DNA from 4 places in the Paenibacillus sp. FSL L8-0333 genome. Region 4 is predicted to be linked to each of the others. Evidence: riboswitches for the same ligand, from Rfam matches in the RefSeq annotation. Region 4 holds a riboswitch; each other region holds the start of a gene.
What was found. Region 4 has a riboswitch for cobalamin ahead of NYE72_RS02385 (anaerobic ribonucleoside triphosphate reductase). Riboswitches for the same ligand answer to the same signal wherever they lie in the genome.

Region 1: another riboswitch for cobalamin. It lies ahead of metE (5-methyltetrahydropteroyltriglutamate--homocysteine S-methyltransferase); the one in region 4 lies ahead of NYE72_RS02385 (anaerobic ribonucleoside triphosphate reductase).
Region 2: another riboswitch for cobalamin. It lies ahead of NYE72_RS03860 (S-layer homology domain-containing protein); the one in region 4 lies ahead of NYE72_RS02385 (anaerobic ribonucleoside triphosphate reductase).
Region 3: another riboswitch for cobalamin. It lies ahead of NYE72_RS04520 (DUF4430 domain-containing protein); the one in region 4 lies ahead of NYE72_RS02385 (anaerobic ribonucleoside triphosphate reductase).

Annotation. Positions count from the first base shown of each region.
Region 1 covers NZ_CP150186.1:4,918,572-4,924,515, reverse strand. The annotation lists gene NYE72_RS22095 (FtsX-like permease family protein) at 1-466, shown strand, start outside; gene NYE72_RS22090 (DedA family protein) at 485-1,108, shown strand; gene NYE72_RS22085 (undecaprenyl-diphosphate phosphatase) at 1,159-2,019, shown strand; cobalamin riboswitch at 2,119-2,325, shown strand; gene metE (5-methyltetrahydropteroyltriglutamate--homocysteine S-methyltransferase) at 2,480-4,783, shown strand; gene NYE72_RS22075 (DUF1540 domain-containing protein) at 4,930-5,082, opposite strand; gene NYE72_RS22070 (DUF4349 domain-containing protein) at 5,511-5,944, shown strand, end outside.
Region 2 covers NZ_CP150186.1:882,339-888,282, forward strand. The annotation lists gene NYE72_RS03845 (hypothetical protein) at 1-135, shown strand, start outside; gene NYE72_RS03850 (hypothetical protein) at 156-449, shown strand; gene NYE72_RS03855 (cellulase family glycosylhydrolase) at 520-2,241, opposite strand; cobalamin riboswitch at 2,584-2,785, shown strand; gene NYE72_RS03860 (S-layer homology domain-containing protein) at 2,949-5,944, shown strand, end outside.
Region 3 covers NZ_CP150186.1:1,050,133-1,056,076, forward strand. The annotation lists gene NYE72_RS04510 (hypothetical protein) at 1-519, shown strand, start outside; gene NYE72_RS04515 (glycosyltransferase) at 516-3,512, shown strand; cobalamin riboswitch at 3,640-3,843, shown strand; gene NYE72_RS04520 (DUF4430 domain-containing protein) at 4,013-5,944, shown strand, end outside.
Region 4 covers NZ_CP150186.1:543,188-549,131, reverse strand. The annotation lists gene NYE72_RS02410 (DUF3221 domain-containing protein) at 6-350, shown strand; gene NYE72_RS02405 (hypothetical protein) at 667-882, shown strand; gene NYE72_RS02400 (undecaprenyl-diphosphate phosphatase) at 1,160-1,963, opposite strand; tRNA gene NYE72_RS02395 (tRNA-Thr) at 2,687-2,758, opposite strand; gene NYE72_RS02390 (MTH1187 family thiamine-binding protein) at 2,853-3,161, opposite strand; cobalamin riboswitch at 3,540-3,775, shown strand; gene NYE72_RS02385 (anaerobic ribonucleoside triphosphate reductase) at 4,017-5,944, shown strand, end outside.

The DNA of each region.
Region 1 (5,944 bases), 2.5 Mb from region 4:
TCTTGCCCATAAAGGCAAACAGTCCTATGAAAGTGATTCTCCGTATGCGATTGTGATCAGCGGCACGCTGTTTGAGCTTCAGAAAACATTGTATAACACAATGCTTTTTGCTTCATTGCTGGTGGGTACTGTCTTTTTTATCGCGGCAGGCAGCTTTCTTTACTTCCGGTTATATACCGATCTTGATCATGATCGCAATCAATATTCCACTTTGTCCAAGATGGGGCTTACGGATAAAGAACTCAATCGAATAGTCACAATTCAGCTCGCTCTATTGTTTTTTGTGCCGGTCGGAATAGCTATTTTACACAGTGTGTTTGCCTTTATTGCGCTTCAACGGTTGTTCTACTTATCTATCGCAACGGAGACAGGCGCGGTGTTACTCGGATATTTGGCTGTTCAAGGACTATACTTCTTTTTTATTCGCAGCCGCTATTTACGCAACCTGAAGAAGAACTTGATATGAGAAATGGGGGTAACAAGAATGCAAGCATGGATTACAGACTTTATGGAGCAGTTTGGTTACTTCGGTATTTTTCTGATGCTGGCCTTTGAAAATATATTTCCACCAATTCCTTCAGAAGTGATCCTGCCCTTTGGAGGGTTTATGACCACTACGACGAGCTTAACTATACCTGGTGTAATCATTGCTGCCACGGCTGGATCACTACTGGGTGCAGTAATTCTCTATTATATTGGCCGATTATTGGATGTGAGCCGGTTAGAGAAACTGGTTGAACGCTGGGGGGGCCTAATTCGCGTCACTAAAAAAGATATCCACAAGGCTGACGCCTGGTTTGATAAATATGGCTATTGGACTGTATTGTTTTGTCGGATGGTTCCGCTGGTCCGCAGTCTGATTTCGATTCCGGCGGGAATGTCAGGTATGAAATTTGGAGTATTTATGATCTTCACAACGATTGGCACATTGGGATGGAATTTGCTGCTTGTGCTTATTGGCGCAGCTTTGGGCGAATCCTGGGAGGACATTGCCATGTACATGGATGTCTACTCCAATGTGGTCTATGTACTAATTGCTGGCGGATTAGTTATTCTTGGGTTTCTGTACTTCCGCAAACGCAGCCGGAGAATGAACATTGAGGGCTAAGCGGGTGGAGGACTGATAATAGAAATGACTATTAAAAAGGAGGGAAACACATGGAGCTATTAACGATTATTAAAGCCATTATTTTGGGGCTTGTTGAAGGTTTAACCGAATTTGCTCCAGTATCCTCCACGGGTCATATGATTATTGTTGATGATATGTGGCTGAAATCACAGGAGTTATTTGGACAATATACGGCAAATACCTTCAAAATAGTTATTCAACTGGGTTCTATATTAGCGGTTGTTGTGATTTTTAGAAATCGATTCATTGATCTGTTGGGCTTAAGGCGTTTCAGCCGTAAGCAGTTGGACCCTGTAACAGAGAAGCTACCGCAGTTAGAGCAGGGCGGGCACCTCAAGCTGACACAGGTTCTGGTAGGGTTAGTGCCTGCAGGTGTGTTAGGTGTTCTGTTTAATGATTATATTGATGAGCATTTATTCTCTACCTCAACGGTGTTAATTGGTCTAGTGATCGGGGCTATATTAATGATTATTGCGGATCTGTTTGGGCCGAAGAAGATCAGAACTGAGAGTGTAGATCAGATTACATACAAACAGGCACTTGGTGTAGGTCTTGTACAGTGTTTTTCGTTATGGCCTGGATTTTCACGCTCGGGCTCGACGATTTCTGGTGGCGTAATCCTCGGGATGAGCCATCGTGCCGCTGCTGATTTTACGTTTATTATGGCAGTACCCATCATGGCAGGTGCCAGTCTGTTGTCACTGATGAAGAACTGGCAATATTTCACCATGGACGCGCTGCCGTTTTTTATTGCAGGCTTTATTAGTGCCTTCCTATTTGCGCTGTTATCGATGCGTTTCTTCTTAAAACTGATCAATCGTATCAAGCTCTTACCGTTTGCTATATACCGTATAATTCTTGCTGCTGTAGTATATTTCGTATTTTTCTAAGTCCGTTATAAGGAATCGATATAACAGAAGCCCCAGTAATCTATTGCAGATTGCTGGGGCTTTCACGTATGATGACATCAGATTAAGACACTCAAATGATGAATGATATCGGAGACAGGTGCTGACCGGAAAATAGTAATTCGGTAGGCTTAATAGGGAAATTCGGTTCGAAGCCGATGCGGTCCCGCCACTGTAACGGAAGAATCTCGAGCAACAGAGGTCACTGGCAATTTACTACTGCTGGGAAGACTGCTCAAGATGTTGACGCCGCTAGCCAGGAGACCTGCCTGTTTCAACAGCACTGCTTCACCTACGGAAGATAGGGAGGTGTTAGACGTTAACCATGGGTATATCATGGGCGTCTTTCCCTTTGACTTTTTTAGGGAAGGGCGCTCTTTTTTATAGGAAAGCAAGTAGTTTTGGAGTTTGAAATAAGAGATTGAAGAGGGAGTGTATCGAAATGACGAATAAGGTAAAAGTAAGCAATCTTGGATATCCGAGAATCGGAAAGAACCGCGAATGGAAAAAGGCACTGGAGGCATTCTGGCAGGGGAAAATAAATGAGGAGCAATTCCGCTCCGAAATGGCAGCAATCCAGCTGCAGCATTTGAAGACCCAGCAAGAAGCAGGAATTGAGCTTATTCCGGTAAATGATTTTACATTTTATGATCATGTGTTGGATGCGGCTGTTATGTTTGGAATCGTACCTCCACGGTATGCGTATGATGGCGGCGACATCGGGCTTGATCTTTATTTTGCAATGGCCCGTGGTAATGCTGAGGCTACTGCCTGCGAGATGACCAAATGGTTCAATACGAACTATCACTATATCGTTCCAGAGATCGGCACACAAACACCACGCCTGACTGAAAACAAACCTCTAGCGGCTTATCGTTTTGCTAAATCGCAGGCAGGGATTGAAGGTAAACCGGTACTTTTAGGTCTGTATACCTTCCTTAAGCTGTCCAAAGGTTACGCAGCGGCAGATATCGCCAAGATTGCTGCACGTTTTGTTCCAGTCTATGTTCAACTGCTACAGGAACTGAAGCAAGAAGGGGTAAGCTGGGTACAAATCGATGAGCCAGCGATTGTTACAGGCATAAGTAAAGAAGAATTAACACTGCTTAACTCGATATACACAGACATTGCCGGCTCCGTGCCGGGCTTGAATATTATTTTACAGACGTATTTTGAAGCTGCTGAGCCGCTGGAGGCACTGCTAGAGCTGCCTGTTCAAGGCTTGGGTCTTGACTTTGTGCACGATGGTGGAACGAATCTGGCTTCCATCGAACGTCTTGGCTGGCCGAAGGACAAATGGCTGGGTGCCGGAATTATTGATGGACGGAACATTTGGCGTTCCGATTTAGACGCTAAGCTGCAACTGGTAGAAAAGCTCAGCGTTCATGTACCGCTTGATCGTCTTATTCTTCAGCCTTCTTGCAGCCTGCTGCATGTCCCAGTCACCGTTCAAGGTGAAGTGAAGCTGAAGGCGACAGTTAAGAATGCGTTAGCCTTTGCCGATGAGAAGCTTAAAGAGCTTAGTCTGCTCGGAGCAGCCGTCGCAGATAAAGGAGAAGCTTCTCAAGCAGCGCTGGCCGCTAGTCGTGAAGCTATTGCAGCGTTCCGCGCACTACCTGAGCGTGGCCGTAAGGATGTGGCGGAGCAAGTGCTTGCACTTGCAGCTCTACCAGACCAACGCAGTCTGCCTTTTGCTGAGCGCTTAAAGGTGCAGCAAGAGAAATGGCAGCTTCCACTTCTGCCAACCACTACAATTGGTAGCTTTCCGCAGACAGTCGAAGTGCGCCAGGCGAGATTGAAATGGCGTAAAGGGGTCTGGAATCAGGAGCGTTATGATGGATTTGTTCGTGAGCAGATCGCGGATGCAATTACCTTCCAAGAAAAGCTAGGTCTGGATGTTCTGGTCCACGGCGAGTTCGAGCGTACAGATATGGTGGAGTTTTTCGGAGAAAAGCTGGATGGATACTTGTTTACTAGTAATGGCTGGGTTCAATCCTACGGTTCCCGTTGCGTTAAGCCGCCGGTGATCTACGCGGATATTGCATTTATACAGCCTATGACTGTTAAAGAAAGCGTCTATGCACAATCGTTGACGAAGCTTCCGGTTAAAGGAATGTTGACGGGCCCTGTTACTATCCTCAATTGGTCATTTGTACGTGATGATCTCAGCCGGGAAGAGGTAGCCAATCAAATTGCTCTTGCCCTTCGCCATGAGGTAAAAGCGTTGGAAGATGCAGGCATCGAAATGATTCAAGTGGATGAGCCGGCTATTCGTGAAGGACTTCCGCTAAAGGCAGAAGACCGTGAGCATTACCTGAACTGGGCAGTGAAGTCGTTCCGTGTTGCCACGAACCATGTGAAGGCTACGACACAAATTCATACGCATATGTGCTATAGCGAATTTAATGACATGATCGATTCAATATCGGCTATGGATGCTGATGTAATCTCCATTGAGACTTCACGTAGCCATGGTGAGCTGATTATCAGCTTTGAGGAGCAGGCCTATGATAAAGGAATCGGTCTTGGAGTGTACGACATCCATAGCCCGCGGGTTCCAGCTGTCGAAGAAATGACTGCGAATATCGATCGTGCGCTGCGGGTGCTTGACCCTGAACAGTTCTGGATTAATCCGGATTGCGGTCTGAAAACGCGGGGCTGGCAGGAGACAGAGGATGCACTACGTAACATGGTAAGAGCTGCTGCTATTGCGAGGGAAAAGACAGGGGTTATTGCTTCTAAATAGACTTAAATAAATTAGAGCCAGGGTAATTTACCCTGGCTTTTTAGTTCAATTATTTTTTTGTAATCAGCTACTTGATAATAATTCTCAATCTTGTTAGAATGAAAAAGAAAAAGAAGGAACCGTGGAGGGTCCCTTTAGGCATTTACTTATTTACTTTCGAAAGTTTTGCAATCTGTTTCTTCTGCGCGTTTTGGTTCTTGGGAGCTGTGGAAAGCTACGAAGATCGATTCAGCGCTGCATTTGTTCTCTTCTGCCCAGTGGGTGCATGAGTTAACTTCACAAACTACGTCTTTTGCCATGAGGGTTCACCTCCCCTTTTAGTAATTGACAGTATCATTCAAAGAACGGCTCTGTTCAGCAAGGTGGAGCTTGTCTCAGCAAAGCCGTGTCACGCCCTCATTCATTATGAATAGAGGGTATTTGGATTTTTTTACTAGGTTAGACGTGGTAATTGTACCAAATAATGAGTTTGTAAGCAAATGAGTTCTTTAACTTTCGGGACCCCTCCCATATAAAAAATATGTCCAATAAGAGTCGCAGAAATGCGGCTTTTTGTGTATTTCAACAAGAAAAACCAAAAGAAATTTACCGAAATTCCATATTCCAGTGCAACCTTCCAAGTTTTGGGGCGTCAAAGAAATGAGAGACGGAAGAGATCTGTATAGAACATGACATTCCGTAACGTTACAATGCTAGGGATTACCACTACATTTTTGGAGGAATGAGAATGCGCAAATGGGGTCTGCATTACTTATGTTTATTAATTCTTGCGGTGGTATTGGCAGGTTGTGGCTCGGGTGATAACAATTCGGCAGCTGACAAATTAGCTAGTGACGGCGGAAATACGAGTAATTCTGCTGCAGCAACAACTGAGCAATCTTCAAAAGCTACATTAGCGGATAAGAACACCTCAGCAGAGGCTGAGACAGCAGCGGGAGGCAACGAAGCCCCAGTTGAAAAAGGTTTGACATCAGAGAACACGGATCAAGCAAACGCGGGATTCACGGGCAGTGATGTCGTGGAAGGATTGAACAAGAAGCTTATCTATCATGCCAATCTGACTATGGAAGTAGAAGACTACGGTAAAGCTCAGACTGAAATTCGAAACATGGTAACGATGGCTAAAGGATATATTATAGAGTTTAACGAGAACATGTCGCA
Region 2 (5,944 bases), 340 kb from region 4:
AAAGAGCAAACCTTAACAATTCCTGATCATATAGTCATTGAAGATGAAGACAAGCTCGGATTAAATAATGGCGTTGAAATCGAGTGGACGGTAAATGCAGACGGACAAATCGAAAGCGTGGAACTGGACGATTAAAAATTTACCGAGGTGACTGGATGAAATTTCTAATCGTACTTGGTAGTATTATTGTTCCCATTGTCATGCTGATGTTACAAGGTAAATCGATAAAGTGGCGTATGGTATTCAATGTTGCTTCGGTCTTAAGTGCGATTATCTTTGGAAATATTTCCGCTTTGGCGATTTACGAAATATTAAGGGATCATGCTGTATTTATGACCTCGATCCATGCGATATTTTTAAATCCAATGTTTCTTATTACCGGAGCCTATCTTGGCGTTTATTTAATTTATCGGTTGATGATAATTTCGTATGACGAGGTTTATATGTGATGGGTACAATACAAATAGGGGTGTTCCCGCGTAGGGACACCCCTATTTGTGTTGTTAACAGGACGGATGCTTAAGAGGACTTTCCTACAACGTTTGCTCCGCTCTTCGTGATCTTGTAGGTGATGATATCCCCATTCCAGAAGTGGAATTTTAGGATAACCTCGCCGTCTTTAACATCTTTAAAGAACGCGGGAAGCAGCTTGATTTCTTTAGTGTTATAAGAAGGTGAGAAGGTATTGCCGAATTCCTTAAATGGAGTCCAGTCCTGCGGACCTGCATTGCCACCAGCGGTATATACAGCTTCCATTGTGGCAAGCTGGTTACCATTAAAGGTGGTCGGAATGGCAAAGGATTCAGTCGTGCCTTTTGCATCGCTTAATTTAGCTGTGTCATACACAATCACCTTAAGTCTCCACGCAACACCCTTGTTGAATTTCAGAGTCAGCACGGCATTTTCACCGTATTTTTGGGAAGCTGTGAGCTTTTTGAGTTGGCTGGCTTTGAGGATGAGCTCCTCACCATTTAATGTGTAATCTTTACCTTTGGTCAGATATTTTCCGTTGGCACTAATGGTGGTTAGCTTATTGCCGTTCAGGTTTAGCTTAACCTTGGTATCTTTGATTTGTGCACCTTTTTTTAGGTAGACCAAATCGCTTTCGGTGCTGGAGGAACGCTCCTTCAGACCAGACATTAATACATTGTGGAGTTCAGGATCAGACCACTTATAAGTTTTACGGTTGAAATGCTGCCCGTTATCCCAGAGCATGGAAGTCATTTTCTTTTCTTTCAAATAATAAGTCAGATACTCGAAGAATTTAAGCTTCTCGCCCTGTTCAATCACACCTGTGTCTTTATCGAAACCTAATAAACCAAATTCGCCGACGATGACAGGGATGCCTTTAGCTACAAATGTATTGTAAACGTTATCAAAAGTTTGAGTGATATCGTTTTTTGTATCTTTTTCAAATGTGGTGTAGCCGGCAATGTTCACACTAAAAGGCCAGAAGCCATAGAAGTGAACGGTCGCAATAATATTCGGATCGTTTAGAGCCGTAATCGTCTTATAGAGATGATCCATTCTTGTTTGTGTAGGTGAAGACTCTAATGAAGGTAATACAAGTGGGCGGAGGTCGTTTTTCCCACCGGATTTCCGCACGATCTGATAGAAGGAGTTATTGAGTTCAGTAAGCATTTGCTCCATTTTTGCTTCGTCTGTGCTTCCACCATCGGTGAACCGAGGTTCATTTATGCTCTCGAACATCAGCTTATCGGATTTGTCCTTAAAGCGATCGGCAATTTGAGTCCAGGCTGCATTATAACGCGCCAGCGTTTCATCGTGTTTTTCTTCCATATGGCTTACCCATAGCCAGGAATCATGATGGACATTAATCATGACATAAAGCTTGGCGTCCAGTGCCCAGCCGACAACTTCTTCCACACGGTCGAGGTAGGCTTTTTCTAGGGTATAGTCTGGTGCCGCACCCATGTGAGTATCCCAGGTCACAGGAATCCGAATACTTTTATAGCCTTGAGCGGCGATCTTTTTAATAAGTTCTTGGGTCACACGAGGATTGCCCCAGGAGGTTTCGTCCTCACCTGTAGCATCTAAAGTATTACCGAGGTTCCATCCGGGCTGCATTTCGTCTACATAGGATTGGATCTTACTCTTTGGCGCTGCCTTAGCTTGTTGCTCATCCTTAGTTGCAGCTGCAGCCATGGATGAGAACAGAGAGAGCAGAAGAGCGGTGACAAGTGTCAATGATAAGAAGGATTTCTGGATTCGCGTAGTCATTGAATTCTCCTTTGTGAGATAAATTTAGGATGCTTGGACCTGGCTTTGACGCTGTACTTGGTGGTTAGATGAACACGAACACCTCCAATGTTATTTTTGTAAACGCTTTCTGAATATACCCTAACATAGAATTCACTCAGCGAGTACCTTACTAATTTGTGGCAAATTCATATAAGAATTAGTGATTTAAATTAATTTTCCCCACAGTTGGATAAAGAAATTATTTGAATATCCCTACTCGTAGAAATTGGTTATTCAATAGGATTATCTCTAGCTGCCCGTTATACAAAAAAGAAATATAACATGACAAAAGCATATATATTAGATATGATGAAGCATGAAAATTTAAAATTAGAAATAGGTGCCAACTATGAATGTTGCGGAAGTACAATCATAGATTGGTTAAATGGAAAGCGGGTGTGAATCCCGCGCGGTCCCGCCGCTGTAAAAGAGGAGTCCTTGCAAAATGCCACTGGGAAACTGGGAAGGCAGCAAGGGTGATGATACTTGAGCCAGAATATCTGCCTTTTTCTGTTACACCATCAAACTCTACGATCGATAGAGAGGTGCTTGAATAGTGTTTGCCAGCTAGTATTGTGGTTCACTATCTTAACCTCTTGACGTTTATGTTGAGTGGTTTTTTTTGTGGTTATAAGAAAGTTTATTCTGTTTTTTATCATAGGTATGAAGGGAAGGGTTATGGAAAAATGAAGAAAAATAAGTTTTTAGCGTGGTTACTCATTGTAGCTGTATTTATCACGACATTCTCTACAAGTGTTATCCCAGCTCAAGCAAATGGAGCAAGCTCTACTCTTAAAGGGTACGTAACTGTAGCCGTAGAGAAATTCACCGTAGGCCAAGGGTATATTAAGGAACCTATTAAAGTTCCGATTTATGAAGGCGATAATGGCGCATCTTTAATAACACGTGCGCTAGGTGATGGGAATTATAGATATTTAGGAAATATAGATAGTGGTTTTTATTTATCAGAGGTTAAAGATAGTGGCAGAAGTGAAGTCAATATTCCACAATATATTTTAGATATGATTTCAGCCGATGGGAAAACAGTCGGCACTAAAGCAGACCCAGAGTGGTTAAGTCAGTTTGACTATACCTCCATGTCGGGTTGGATGTATGCAGTAAATAATGTGTTTCCTCCGTTTGGGATGACCGATTATAAGCCTCAAGACGGTGACATCATTCGAACTCAGTTCACCACTTATGGCTATGGTTCTGATCTTGGTGGCTGGGGAGAAATCCCCGTTCAACTTGCCAATAAGGATGCTTTAACTGCGGAAATCGCCGAGATTAACAGTGACCCTAATAAAGAAACTATTTTGGACAGACCAGTAGTACAATCGGCAGTTTATCAAGCCTATTCCGTGCTCGAAAATATGGCAAGCTCTCAAATAAGTGTAGATCATGCACTTGTAGGGCTTAACCATGCATTAGACATAGAACCCCCTGTTATTACAGTAAGTGGCATACAAGATAAACAGGAAGTATCCAATAAAGAAATAAGCTTCAAAGTAGCTGTCACAGACAATGTATATAGTGACATCATTCCAGAAGTGAAGCTGAATGGTGTTACTTTATCACCTGCGAATGGGGAGTACAAAGCTTCTCTGAATTCAGGCAGTAATGCAATTACTGTAACGGCTCTTGACGGAGCTGGAAACAAAACAAATGTAACTTATCAAGTTACTTACAAACTGGAAACTACAGTTGCCGTCAAACAACAGTTAGATAAAAGCCTTGCCTATATTCTAAACACTGTAAAGAATCCGTCGTTTGGAACAGGTAGTGGAGAATGGTCGATCCTTTCTCTGGCACGGGCGAACTATACAGTACCTAACGGTTATTACGATCTTTATTACAACAATGTAGCAACGAAAATAGCATCGATCATTAAAGAGGATGGAAAACTCGACGCCAATAAAAGCACAGAGAATTCCAGAGCAATATTAGGACTTACCTCTATCGGAAAAGATATCACAAATGTTGCGGGATATGATCTAAGAAAAGCACTCGCTGATTATCAATATATCCAAAAGCAAGGCAATAATGGTCCGATTTTTGCTCTGATCGCTCTAGATAGCCATAACTATGAGATTCCTGTAGTTGAAGGAATTACAGAACAGACCACAAGAGAAAAACTAGTTCAGTATATTTTAGATAAAGAGGTTAAAAAAGGTACAGCAGAAGCTGGTGGCTGGGCATTAGGCGTAACCAAAGCAGATGTCGATATGACTGCGATGGCGATGCAAGCTCTTGCACCTTATTATGCAACCCGTGATGATGTAAAAGCCGCCGTGGATCGGGCCATCCAATGGCTGTCCGATAACCAAAACAATCAAGGCGGATTTACAAGCTGGGGAAGCACTAGCAGCGAGAGTATCTCGCAGGTAATTGTAGCCTTAACTGGTGTAGGTGTAGATCCGCACACGGACGCTAGATTTGTTAAAAGTGGAAATTCGCTTATTGATGCACTGCTTAGCTTTGCTGCACCTGAGGGTGGATTTAAGCATATCCTCACAGGCAAAGTGGACAATATGGCAACGGACCAAGGTACGTATGCACTTGTGTCTTATGATCGTCTGATCAATCATAGCAGCCGTCTCTTTGATATGAATGATGTGCAATTAGAACAACCTACTACTGTTGTAGCCAAACAACAATTAAATAAAAGCCTTGCCTATATTCTAAACACTGTAAAGAATCCGTCGTTTGGTACAGGTAGTGGAGAATGGTCGATCCTTTCTCTGGCACGGGCGAACTATACAGTACCTAACGGTTATTACGATCTTTATTACAACAATGTAGCAACGAAAATAGCATCGATCATTAAAGAGGATGGAAAACTCGACGCCAATAAAAGCACAGAGAATTCCAGAGCAATATTAGGACTTACCTCTATCGGAAAAGATATCACAAATGTTGCGGGATATGATCTAAGAAAAGCACTCGCTGATTATCAATATATCCAAAAGCAAGGCAATAATGGTCCGATTTTTGCTCTGATTGCGCTAGATAGCCATAACTATGAGATCCCTGTAGTTGATGGAGTTACAGAACAGACCACAAGAGAAAAACTAGTTCAGTACATTTTAGATAAAGAGGTTAAAAAAGGTACAGCAGAAGCTGGTGGCTGGGCATTAGGCGTAACCAAAGCCGATGTCGATATGACTGCGATGGCGATGCAAGCTCTTGCACCTTATTATGCAACCCGAGATGATGTAAAAGCCGCCGTGGATCGGGCCATCCAATGGCTGTCCGATAACCAAAACAATCAAGGCGGATTTACAAGCTGGGGAAGCACTAGCAGCGAAAGTATCTCACAGGTAATTGTGGCCTTAACTGGTGTGGGCGTAGATCCGCACACGGACGCTAGATTTGTTAAAAGTGGAAATTCGCTTATTGATGCATTACTTAGCTTTGCTGCACCTGAGGGTGGATTTAAGCATATCCTCACAGGCAAAGTAGACAATATGGCAACGGACCAAGGTACGTATGCACTTGTGTCTTATGATCGTCTGATCAATCATAGCAGCCGTCTCTTTGATATGAATGATGTGAAAGTGGAACAACCAGAAGAACCGGGGCCTGGGCAACCAGAGGGTCCGAAAGAATTTCCGTTACCTTCTGGGGAGAACCCGAAAGTTGAAATCCCAAATGACGCTAATGATTATATCGTTCCGATCAA
Region 3 (5,944 bases), 510 kb from region 4:
GTCGATCCGCTGCAAATCCGTTCTATCCGTGAAAAGATTCATATTAACATCGGTGACCGTCCCGGAGAATGGGTCTCACAATATGACGAGCCGCGCGATGTGGTGCTGACGATGTTTGGTGATTTTATTGCCTATCAGGAAAAGAGTAAGACAGACATTCCAACAGCGGTTGTACTTGCAAAAAGTGATATGCTGCATTCGCTGAAGGATGAGGATGGCGATTATATCAAGTCCAACAGCAATGTGTTCAATAACTATGTTCATCGCAAAACATTAAACATGGACGAGTTCCATAACATCGACGGGGAAATTCGCAGATTTATTGGTAAGGTGGACAGACCCTTTAAAGATACGATGGATGTTTATTTCGCGAATACGGGTTATTTTGCAGTATCTGCGTTGGGCAGCAATCCTGTGAATCAAAAGATTGAGGGTGTAGTAAGCCCGATTCGTGTAGACGAGCCATTTATTTGGCTGCTGCATAAGCTGAAGTATATTGAGGGGAGCGACGGCCCGTGAATGGTTTCTCAGGGTCAACAATCGCCCAACAGATGTATACCCGCGAACGTCGCGGAGTGTTTCGTTCCACAGAAGGCTTCGATACGGTAGCGAAATCAGATAGTCTAGACAATAATTTTGTGAAAAAAATCCTTCATCCCTTCTGCCTCTACGATGCTCCTGCGGAGTTAACCGCACGTGGGGAGAAGGATGAGGCTGCATATCCTGGAGCGCTGCACCTATTTCATGCCGAGAACGGGGATACAGTTATTGGGCTTAGTCGTTATCAAGCGGCCGATTTCACAGGCCAACGAAGCGCCTTTTTTGCACATAACTATGTAGTTCCTGCTTCACGTTCCGAAGAAATTGTGCAGAGCTATGGAGACTGGCTGCATGCTGATTTTGCAGAGCGTTATACTGGAGAGCTTGGTGGAACCTTGCCGGAGCTGCCCTCTATTCCAGTTGTTCGCACAGACCGCAGCCCGGATCCAATCGCAGGCTTACGCTTGTTAGGGATTGATGAAGGGATATTCAAGGCGTTATTGCAAGCTGTGATGCTCTCTGTAGCAGGTAAGAAAAAAATCTACGTGGCTCTAAACGTACCTATCACCGAGTTGTCCGCGCGGGCGGTGGAGCTTACAGAAATTCTGTATAGCGTGCTGCCGTATGAATTCCGCCGTAGATTAGGCGTGATTACGTATGCGAATGAACCGCAAAGCCGTAAATATATACATCTTAGCTTTGTGGAAAAAGGTTCGCTGCGTCCCGGTGATCGTAGTATTGAGAAGGATTATACCTTCGATTTGGCTTCCGGACGGATGGGGAATGTCGATTTTGGTGAGTCCCGCCAGCCTTATGCTGATTTGGTGTGGAAGCTGTTACTGCTGAATCCAGGAGATATTAACGACTTTGTAAGCTTCGCTGATCAGATTCTGCGTGGAGAGAGTCCTGAGCATAAGCTATCCCTTGCTTTCTATAATGAGCTGGCTATATTTTATGAGATTGAGCAAGGGAACGAGCATTTATATACGGAGAATAAGAGTGCGGTGCTAAGTGGTTTGCTCTCTTACCTTAAACCAGACGGTGCAATTCATTCTAGAATCCGCTTGAACGATATTTTCTTAGAACGGTTCGACCGGGAATTTGATCTGATTCGGCAAAGGAATGTGCCAGATCCGGCGATTATGGAATGCTTTAAGGAGTATTTTGTACTTAAGGATCACAATTACAGGGTCAGAATCGTGGATTATTTCATCAATGGGATGCTTCATAGTGTGGAAGCGGGCCGCAAGGATATCTTGAGTGCCGCTTACGGGATCATTGAGAGTAATGATGAGTTAAGTGCAGCCTACTTCCAGCGCGTGATGTCTGAAACATATTTCCGTAAGCAGCTACTTGAGCCTTATATGGAATCAAGACTAGCTGCGGCGTCCAGATCTGCGGATATACTGAGCTTTGTACTCCATTGGGGGCGGTTCCTGCCAGTGGCGTTAGAGCAGTCTTTTGCTCAAAATGCTGTGAAGGATTATTTGCTTGAAAAGCTCCAGCTGGAACATGATCCGGTGGCTTCTGTAGCGGAAATTCATGAAATTGTAGATAAGGCAGAAAAAGATCGCCGCAAAGGAACAGGAGTTGCTCCTAAGGCACTCTCCCTAATGCAGGATCTTGCTGCTTCAGCAGATAGATTCTTACTGAATCGCTTATCGCTTTCCGATATGACGCAGGAGGAGCTTCTGGAGGTAGTTTTTTTACGTTATGGTAATGTTGTCGATTGGCAGCCGCCACTGGATAGGATTAGCAAGCAGAAAGAGAATGCGCTGCGTGCAGCTTACCGCTGGTTTGGTGAAGAGAAGCCGAATGAGGAGATTTTTGCAGGATTGTCTCCGCAGGAACTAGACGATGTGCAGCTACTGGGTCGTCGTTTGCTAAAAGAGGCGCGTGTTCTGGAACCCTTTGAACGGCTTCCGCTAGCCTTTTACTATACAACTCAGCGTGAAGGGGGTCCGCTGGATTACGATGCGCTTCTGGAGCTGTTAAAGCGTAAAGCCGGTTCCGACAAAGAAATCATCTATCGGTTTTTTGCTTGGTCGCAAGGCAATCCTTTATTTACGGTTTCGAATAAAAAGCTGCAACCGGGTTACCGTAAGGCGATTCTGAAGTATTTCCTAAGCAGTGATCGTGAAGCGTTCAAGAATCGGGAATTCCGAAAGAACTATGTCGCGGCAGCTCGGCCTGCTCTGCAAAATGTGTACAATGAAGCCCGCTCCCAACTGGCTTCCCCGCTGGCGCGCTGGATCAGCCGCAGCCGATTTCGACTCTTAATCTCCGGCTCCATTACGGGTATTCTGGTGATTATTGCAATTATCGTATTCAGTATGCTGCGTCCGGATGATACGAAGACGGCTCTGCCGGGGACAAGCCCTGAGCCGACCCCTGTTCAGAGTGCAGGTAATGAGCTGCCTCCGGCTTCAGTATACTTGAAGGATCAGAGCGACGAAGGAGATAAGGGGAGCAGCATATTGGTGTTCACCTTCGCAAGTGCAGATGACTGTGTGCAGTTTCAACCGACTGAGATTAGTTTAATGTCTTCGTCTACAGAGATAGATAAAAGCTTTAAGGTCGCTGCTACGAATGGCACTTGTCCAGTGCCGTCAACGGATGGGACGGATGAGGGAAACGCCGCTGACGATTCAGATGCCGCTGGCACTACTGGAGGAACAGCAGAAGGTGCAGATGCTCCTAACGCAGTAGCTGATGCTTCTCCGTCTCCTACGCCTTCCTCTGATACTGAGGACAGCACTGGGTTGCCTTCCGCAACAGCTGTGACTGAAGGTGAACAACCATCCTATCAGGTTGAGGTTACATTGGAGCCTGGAGCGACAATTCTAGAGAAAAGTATGATCAAGGCCGGAAGATTTACATTGATCGTAGATCCCGACCCTAATATTCCACCAGCTTCTGATTCAAGTGCTGAACCCTCCCCAACTGCAAATCCGGAAGGAACAGCTGAATAACAAGCTTTCTGAACAGCAATACCTACCGGCAGGTGGTGTATTGCTGTTCATTTTTTTGCTGCCCATACTAAGCTTTTCTATAGACATGCTATGTATTAATAGATATGATTATGGATGTCAAAATAAGATACTACATACTGGAAAAGGTGCAGACTCTATCAATCTAGTCGTCTGCTTAAAAGGGAAGTCCGGTGCATGAGTCCGGCGCGGTCCCGCCACTGTATGTGCGGAGTTTTTCTTCTATAAGCCACTGCCCCGAAGGTAGGGTGGGAAGGTGAAGAACAGCGATGAAGCATCAGCCAGGAGACCTGCCTTTTTCGTGAGCGTTTCTATTCTTCGTGGGGTAAGAATGTGGAACATATACAGATGGACTGTTGGCAGGAAGCAAGCGCCGCAGCCTCGATTTGTAATCTTCCCTGACCGCCCTCTAAAGGGGCGGTCTTTATGTTATGCGTCTTATTCCCAGCAGTACCCATTCTTATACAGAAAGAGGTTAAACAATGAAGAAAATCATGTCTTCCAAGTTTGTAGCACTTGGGCTGGCCCTATTCATGGTCATTTCAATTCTAGGAACATCTCTTGCTCCGGCAGGACAAATATTTGCAGAAGCGAGCGCTGGCGCCGGTCTGGAGGCAACTGCTGCGGAGCGGATTAATGTTGCGGATGCGACTTATGCGGCTGCAGAATATCTCTTGAAAGGTGGCGTACAATCAGATTGGCAAGCCATTGGCTTAGCGCAAGCAGGATATAAGCTGCCAGCCAGTTACCATTCAGAGCTTGAGAAAAAAGTAAAGGATGCAGCTGGCAATTTCGCCAATGTAACCGATTATGCTCGAATCGTGCTCGCAGTGAGAGCGATTGGTGCAGATCCTACTAGCTTTGCTGGTAATGGATCAACTCCTGGCTATAATCTGATTGAGAAAATTTATAATAATAGCAAGCTCGGTGAACAGACGCTTAATAATCCGGTATATGCTTTACTTGCGCTGGATTCTGGTAAATATAATATCCCAAGTGACGCGAAATGGACGGCGGATAAGCTCCTTACGGAGATTCTCTCCAAACAGAATCCGGATGGGGGCTTTGCATTAACCTCAGGCGCAAGTGAGCCTGATATGACAGCGATAACCTTGACGGCTCTGGCGGCACATAAAAATAATCCTGAAGCCTACTTAGCAGGGCTACAAGCCGTAGCTTGGTTATCTGCAGCTCAAGATAGCCATGGGGGTTACGGTGACAGTGCTGAAAGTAGCGCACAAGCAATCCTTGGACTCACATCCTTCGGAGTTGATCCTAGTGGATTAGAATACACCAAAAACAAAGTGGATCTAATGGAGAACCTGCTTAGCTATCGTCTAGCTGATGGTAGCTTCACCCATAGCCGTGGTGGAAGCAGTAATGTTCTGGCGACAGAGCAAGGACTTCAGGCGCTGGTTGCGTATAATTTGCTGTATAAAGGAAGCAACAGTAAGCTATACGATTTTTCCAAATCCTCCGTTCAGAGCTCACTCATCTACGCTCCTGTAACGATTGAGGGACCACGGGCCACGTTGGCACAAGGGTACGCCTATGCTGGCAACGCACTTGGAGCGTTAGAGAAGCTGGCGCTTCAAACGAACTTGCCGATCACGAATCCTTCGGGCAGTTATGTGACTGGCATCGGAAGTATTGCTGCTGGAAGCTTTGGTGGTTATGACGGATGGATGTATGTTGTATCACGTGACGGAAAATGGATTAATCCCGATGTAGGCATGAGTGATTTTGTACTTAAAGATTCAGATCAGGTACTGGTTTATTATGCCGGAGATGACACTAAGCTTGTGGATTCCGTTACCCTTTCCAAAGCAAATCTTAAAGAGGGCGATTCTTTTAACGTCATTGTAACTAGTAAGACGTGGAAATGGGACGCTGCTACGAACACTTCCTCTCCTGTAACTGCAAAAGCTGCGGGTGTTCAGGTCCAAATTGGAGCTCAGACGGTAACGACGAATGCTAAAGGTGAGGCCGTATTCTCAGGAAATGTGCCCGCAGGTGACTATACACTGACTGTAACTGGCTACCGCGAAGGTAAAGCGCCAACGGTTGCTAAATATACAAAAGCTATAAAGGTAATTTCTAAGAATGTAACAGCTTCACTTACCGTTGAAGGCCCGGAAGGATTGATTAGTGAAGGGACTTTAAAAGCCTCCAATGCTCTTGAAGCGTTGCAGCAACTAGGGTCTACCGATGATTTTAAAGTAGATATCACCAAATCGTCTTATGGCAACTTTGTATCAGGTATCCATGGAGTTTCGCAAGGTACTTACGACGGATGGTGGAGCTTCGTAGTATCACGCGGCGGGGAGTGGATATATCCAAGTGTGGGTATGGATGCGTTCGAACTACAGGAATCCGATCGTGTGCTTGTCTATTATGCAGGTGAAAATACACAG
Region 4 (5,944 bases):
GGTCCATGATTCAAAAACCACGTACTACTATTAAATGGACTCTTATTTTTGTTTTTTTGTTATTAGTCACCGCCTGTAGTAAGAATGATGAAGTTTTGAAAGGAATTGTACATACAATAGATGTAGAAAATAAAAGAATTTTAGTAATTTCCGAATTAAAAGAAGAAGACTTGAACAAGGAATACAAGGAGGTTCTCGAATCTAATGAGTACTCTCAAGCCATTTGGGTAAATAAAGTTGCACCTTCTAAATATAAAAAAAGCGATGAGATTAAAGTATTTTTTGAAGTAAGTGATGATTCATTCCCTGCACAAGTTACCGCCAAAAAAATCACCAAAATCAAGAATTGAGCAAAAAGAATAGAATCTACTATAAAGAAGCGGCGTCTCCAAAAGGGGCGGCGCTTCTTTGTGTAGATTTAAGGAGAAATCCATATTTATAAATGCACTCTGTGCAAAAAAGTGACCCCACCACTTTCGGCAGGGTCTAGATCTATTTTATAAGGGGGTTATGTGATTACTATAATCCTCTTAGCTTAAATAAGTATGAAGCCCGTCTAAAGATTTGCTGAAATATTATTATTTTTATCGAAACCGATCAAATATAGTAACGTATCAATCTTAATTTTCAAATTACTACATATACAAAATGGAGGTGTGTATAAAGATGAAAATATTCAGTCTATTGCTTGTAGCATTGTCTTCCATTGGAGTAGTTGCCACATTCGGATTTTCAACATTCAGCTTAATCACAGGAATTATAGGAGGGCTTATTGCAGCATTTGCAATTTCAGGCTACTTGCAGTCTGTCAGACGTGATTACCCCAATGAGAGCTATGAGAATAAACAAGTTAAGTATCAGTCGAACTATAATACTTGGTAAGCAAAAGCCCCACCTTAAACTGGTGGGGTTTTTCATATTCCCAAACACTTGTAAAATCACTTTGTGATATTAATGGTAGAAGAAACAAACGAGGGATAATGGCTAGCTGTAGAAGTGCTTTCACCGAAAATTCATTCCTTAGTTCATAGACTACTTGAGCTTTGTCTTGTTTGGTGATTTCCCCTTGTTTTGAACCTCTAGTTTAATCTGTGCAGGATATGATGTATAGCCCTTTTTAAAAGCTTCTTTCCCATGATGTTCATATTGACTAATCCAATTACTGTATGACAATTAAATAGAAGAGAGCTGCTAAAACAAACCGGTATAGAGCAAACCACTCCAATCGAAGTCGCTTAATCAGTTTGATGAACGTCACTACTGCAATCATTGCCACAAGAAAGGATGTCGCAAAGCCAATTAACATTAGAAGTAAATCGTCAGAACTCAGCAAATCACGACTATCGTACAAATCCAACAAGCTTGCACCAAACATAACTGGCACGGAAATAAGGAATGTAAAATCTGCGGCGGCTTTTTGGCTAGTGCCAAGCAACAGGCCACCTGAAATTGTCGAACCTGATCTCGAAAATCCCGGCCATAACGCCAAGCATTGGAACAGACCAATTCCGAAAGCCTGTTTATAATTAATCCCATCGATAGTATCAGCGGTTTCAGTCCGCCTATTCCGCGCTGCAATGATCATCAACACCCCACCAACAACTAGACCGATCAAAACAGGGGTTGGACCAAATAATTGGCTTTTTATTGTGTCCTTGAAGAGAAGATATAGGATTAATGCTGGTAACATAGCCAAAATCATATGAATGACATTTAATCCTTTGCTTTTGGAAAAATCCATTCTAATCATATTAACCCCAATTTCCAAATACCTTTTCCAATAAAGAATTAGAACTGCCATCACTGCACCCAACTGAATAACAATTTTAAAAGTTATTGCAGCATCTCCCTCAAAGCTAAGCAAATCGCCTGCTAAAATAAGGTGTCCAGTAGATGATACTGGTAAAAATTCAGTTAAGCCCTCTATTATGCCAAGTATTATTGCTTTAATTACGTCAGTCATCAGTGGATTGTCCCCTTTCGGAAATAAAATCATTTAATTTCCAGTATAAGGGAGACACGTAAACTTCCCCATCGATTAACCTAACAATATTCAATTCAGAATGACATAATTGTCACATTGCTCATTATTTCAGTCTTAAGGGGGCTTTGGTTTGCAAAACACAAAATATTAAGTATAATGTTACTGTCGAAACGCTAAGGCGTCTGTACAGGATGGCTACCTGGCACTGATGATGGCAGGCCAAGCGCTTTATAAAGTTTTCTTTATGTGTATTTATACTTTAGGAGCGTGGTTATCTATGAAAATTAATATTACCGCACATTTTAACATTGATATTACTTTATCTCTTCATCTGTTAGCCGTAGCCAGTCTTGCTTATGAACTCAGTTCACTGACGAGCTCGTGAAATTCGAGCGAAAAGTATCTGTACTAAGACACCTTGTGGTGTCTTTTTTTATTTTTATAGTAATTACCATCTAACCAATCTGCCCCCGCAAGAGAAAAGCAGCTTATGCTGCTCCTCCTCCACCATCCTTCATTCTGACTGCTGTCAGCTTGCGACACGCCTTCCATCTGCTCGACAGTGACCACTAGTCATACCGTTTTCATTAGCGATTTCGCCATGTCTTATCTTTTAGAAGAATGTTAGAAGCCAGGGGATTTAATGAAAAATGACGCGGTCCCGAAACCTCGGAAATCCGCGCCACGTATGGTTTTTTGGGATGCTGGTGAAGGGAATTGAACCCCCGGCCTACGCATTACGAGTGCGTTGCTCTACCCCTGAGCTACACCAGCTTAAAGCTGATTTTTCTGTCAAACAAAAAATATTATACAACTTTCAGCCAGAAACGCAAGCCTATTTCTCCCTGTTTTCCGCCCTCCTAAACTGCTAATCCACCTGTAGCTTACGCTCCACAGACTCTAACTTTCCACGGCTAGTGGAGGGTTTATCGCGGCGGTCGTCTATTTTAAGTGAGGTAGAGACACGTTCTGCACCTGCGGCAAAAGGAGACTCATGCAAAGCTTCTACCGCGGCAAAAATGCGTTGCAGAGGCCCTTCGATGATCGTCCCCATGGACGTAAGTTCATATGTAATCCCTTCTACTGTCTTCAGCACCCGCTGCATATCCGCAACATAGCTGCTAAGACTGGTACTGCCTGTTCCAATTGGAATAACTGTAACTTCAGCAATAGGCATGAGAATACCTCCTCGAAATTTTATAGTACCTATCTTCTTCCATTGTAACAATTCCACCGCTCTGTCACAAACTAAGCAAGATTATCCTCCCTTATCTCTTCTATTTCTTCTGATTACTCCAAAATATGACTTTGGGCTAAGAGTATTTTCTCATGCGCAAATTCTAGGGTCATCTGCACTATATTTATGGACTCTTTGTGGCATCTTTTCGGACAATTTATGAATCATTTCGCATCTCCCTGTGGATCAATTGTGGATTACTTATGGACAGCCTGTGGATCATTTGTGGAGTACTTTTAAAGAACCCGCTCCCCGCGCGGGTTTTCTAAAAAACTGTTTACAAACACAACATCTTGGGTTATTTTTATCTAACGACAACAAAATATAGTGGAGACAGGCGCTTTGATCCTTAACCGGATTTAGAGCTTAATAGGGAAGCGCGGTGAGAATCCGCTGCGGTCCCGCCACTGTAACCGGATGGCCTTCTTAAGCTTCTGGGAAGCTTGAGAATCCACATCTCCCGGCAGATGCCACTGAGGGTTAGGAACACCCTTGGGAAGGCGCCGAGAGATCCCACGGAAGCCAGGAGACCTACCTGTTTCGACGACACCAACTATTGATGCCTGCGAGGAACAGGGATGGTGTCCGCATGCGGTCATCTACGTAGAGACCTCTGCAAATATCCGTGTGGATATTTACATAACGCATCGGGCATTTTCTGCCATCCTCGGGTAGGGGATGCTTTTTTTATGTAATCAGAACAAATATACGACTGCTTATGGCAGTCCAACTTCCTATGGATATATGGATTTGATGATAGATGTTTTTCTTTTATACTGAGAGGAGAGCTGTACAATGACGTTGTTGGAGAGACAATTTAATGGAGTAGAAAATGCACGGGAAGTTCTTTTAGAAGAGCTCATTGATTTAGGCCGGGATATTATCGACAGTCGGGATATGGACCTATTGCGCGAGAATGCCAATTTGAATGGAGAGAGTTTCTCCGGTAAAATGAGCAAGTTCGGCAGTGAATATTCAAAATGGTACGCCCGCAATTTTACGATGCCGCCGCAGCTAGTGCAGGCTATTGATGACAATGTCGTCTATGTGCATGATCTGGATCAATACGCGATTGGAACGACGAACTGTATTTTTATCCCGTTTGATAAACTTCTCCGTGAAGGTTTCAATACCGGCAACGGCAGCGTTCGTCCTCCGAACTCAATAATGACTGCTATGTCTCTGGTAGCGATTATTTTCCAATCCCAGCAAAATGCTCAATATGGTGGTGTATCCGCCAATAAACTCGACTATGATCTGGCACCTTATGTAACCAAATCCTTCGCCAAGCTGTTCCGCAAGGGTCTGGATTATTTTGAAGAAGGACAAGCTGATGAATCTTTGGGCGAGATTACGATGAGCCGGACCGATCTGGCGGAGTTATATCCAAGAGCGTTCCGTTTTGCACTAAAGGAAACCGAAATCGAAACCCTGCAAGCGGCTGAAAGTATGGTACATAATCTGAATACCATGTCCAGCCGATCCGGTGGACAAATACCGTTTACCAGCATCAACTACGGTACTTGTACTTCACCAGAAGGTCAGCTTGTGATCAGTTCTCTGCTAACAGCAACTATGAACGGACTTGGCAGCGGAGAAACACCAGTGTTCCCGATTCAAATCTTCAAATGCAAGCAAGGAATCAATCAACAACAAGGCGATCCTAACTATGAACTGTTCCTAAAAGCGGCTGAATGTTCTGCGCGCAGACTATATCCAAACTTCGCTAATCTGGACGCTCCGCTCAACTTGCAGTATTATGATCCAAGTGATCCTGATACGGAGTTCGCTACAATGGGCTGCCGAACCCGAGTGCTCGGTGACCGTTTTGGTCGTAATCATTGCTCTGGAAAGGGCAACCTTTCCTTTAATACACTGAATCTGGTTCGGCTAGGTCTGGCACACGGCACAGTAACAGGCAGACGTACCATCGCAGACGAAGCTGGCTTCTATGAAGATCTAAATCATTATATGGATATTGCGCTGGAAGGACTTCTTCATCGGTTCCACATTCAAACCGCACAAAAAGCTAAAGCTTCCGATTTCATGATGCGAGAAGGCGTCTGGGAAGGCGGCGAGCATCTTGCACCTGATGACACTGTAGGCGATCTGCTAAAGCATGGCAGTCTGTCTCTTGGCTTCATCGGTATGGCGGAATGTATGAAAGCTATGTACGGCAAACACCATGGCGAGGATATGGAAGTTCATGCCAAGGCGCTGGCTATTGTGCGTCATATGCGGGACTATTGCGATCGGAAAAGTGAGGAACTGGATCTCAACATCACTCTGTTCGCAACTCCAGCAGAAGGTTTGTCCGGTAAATTCACAAAAGTTGATCGCAAGGTACTGGGTTCCATTCCGGGCGTAACCGACCGTGAATATTATACGAACTCTTTTCACATCCCTGTATACTTCGATCTGGGTGCTGCTCAGAAGATCAGCTTGGAAGCTCCTTTCCATGAATATTGCAATGCCGGGGCTATTTCTTATGTCGAATTAAACGGCAATGCCCGCAACAACCCATCGGCTTTTATCAAAATCATTAAATATGCGCTCGAACAACAGGTCAGCTATTTCAGCATTAACCATCCGATTGACCGCTGCTCCAGCTGTGGATACGAAGGCGTAATTGGGACAAACTGTCCTTCCTGCAACGCACATGAGAATGACGTGCACATCCGCCGTTTGCGCAGAGTTACAGGTTATTTAACCGGCGACTATCA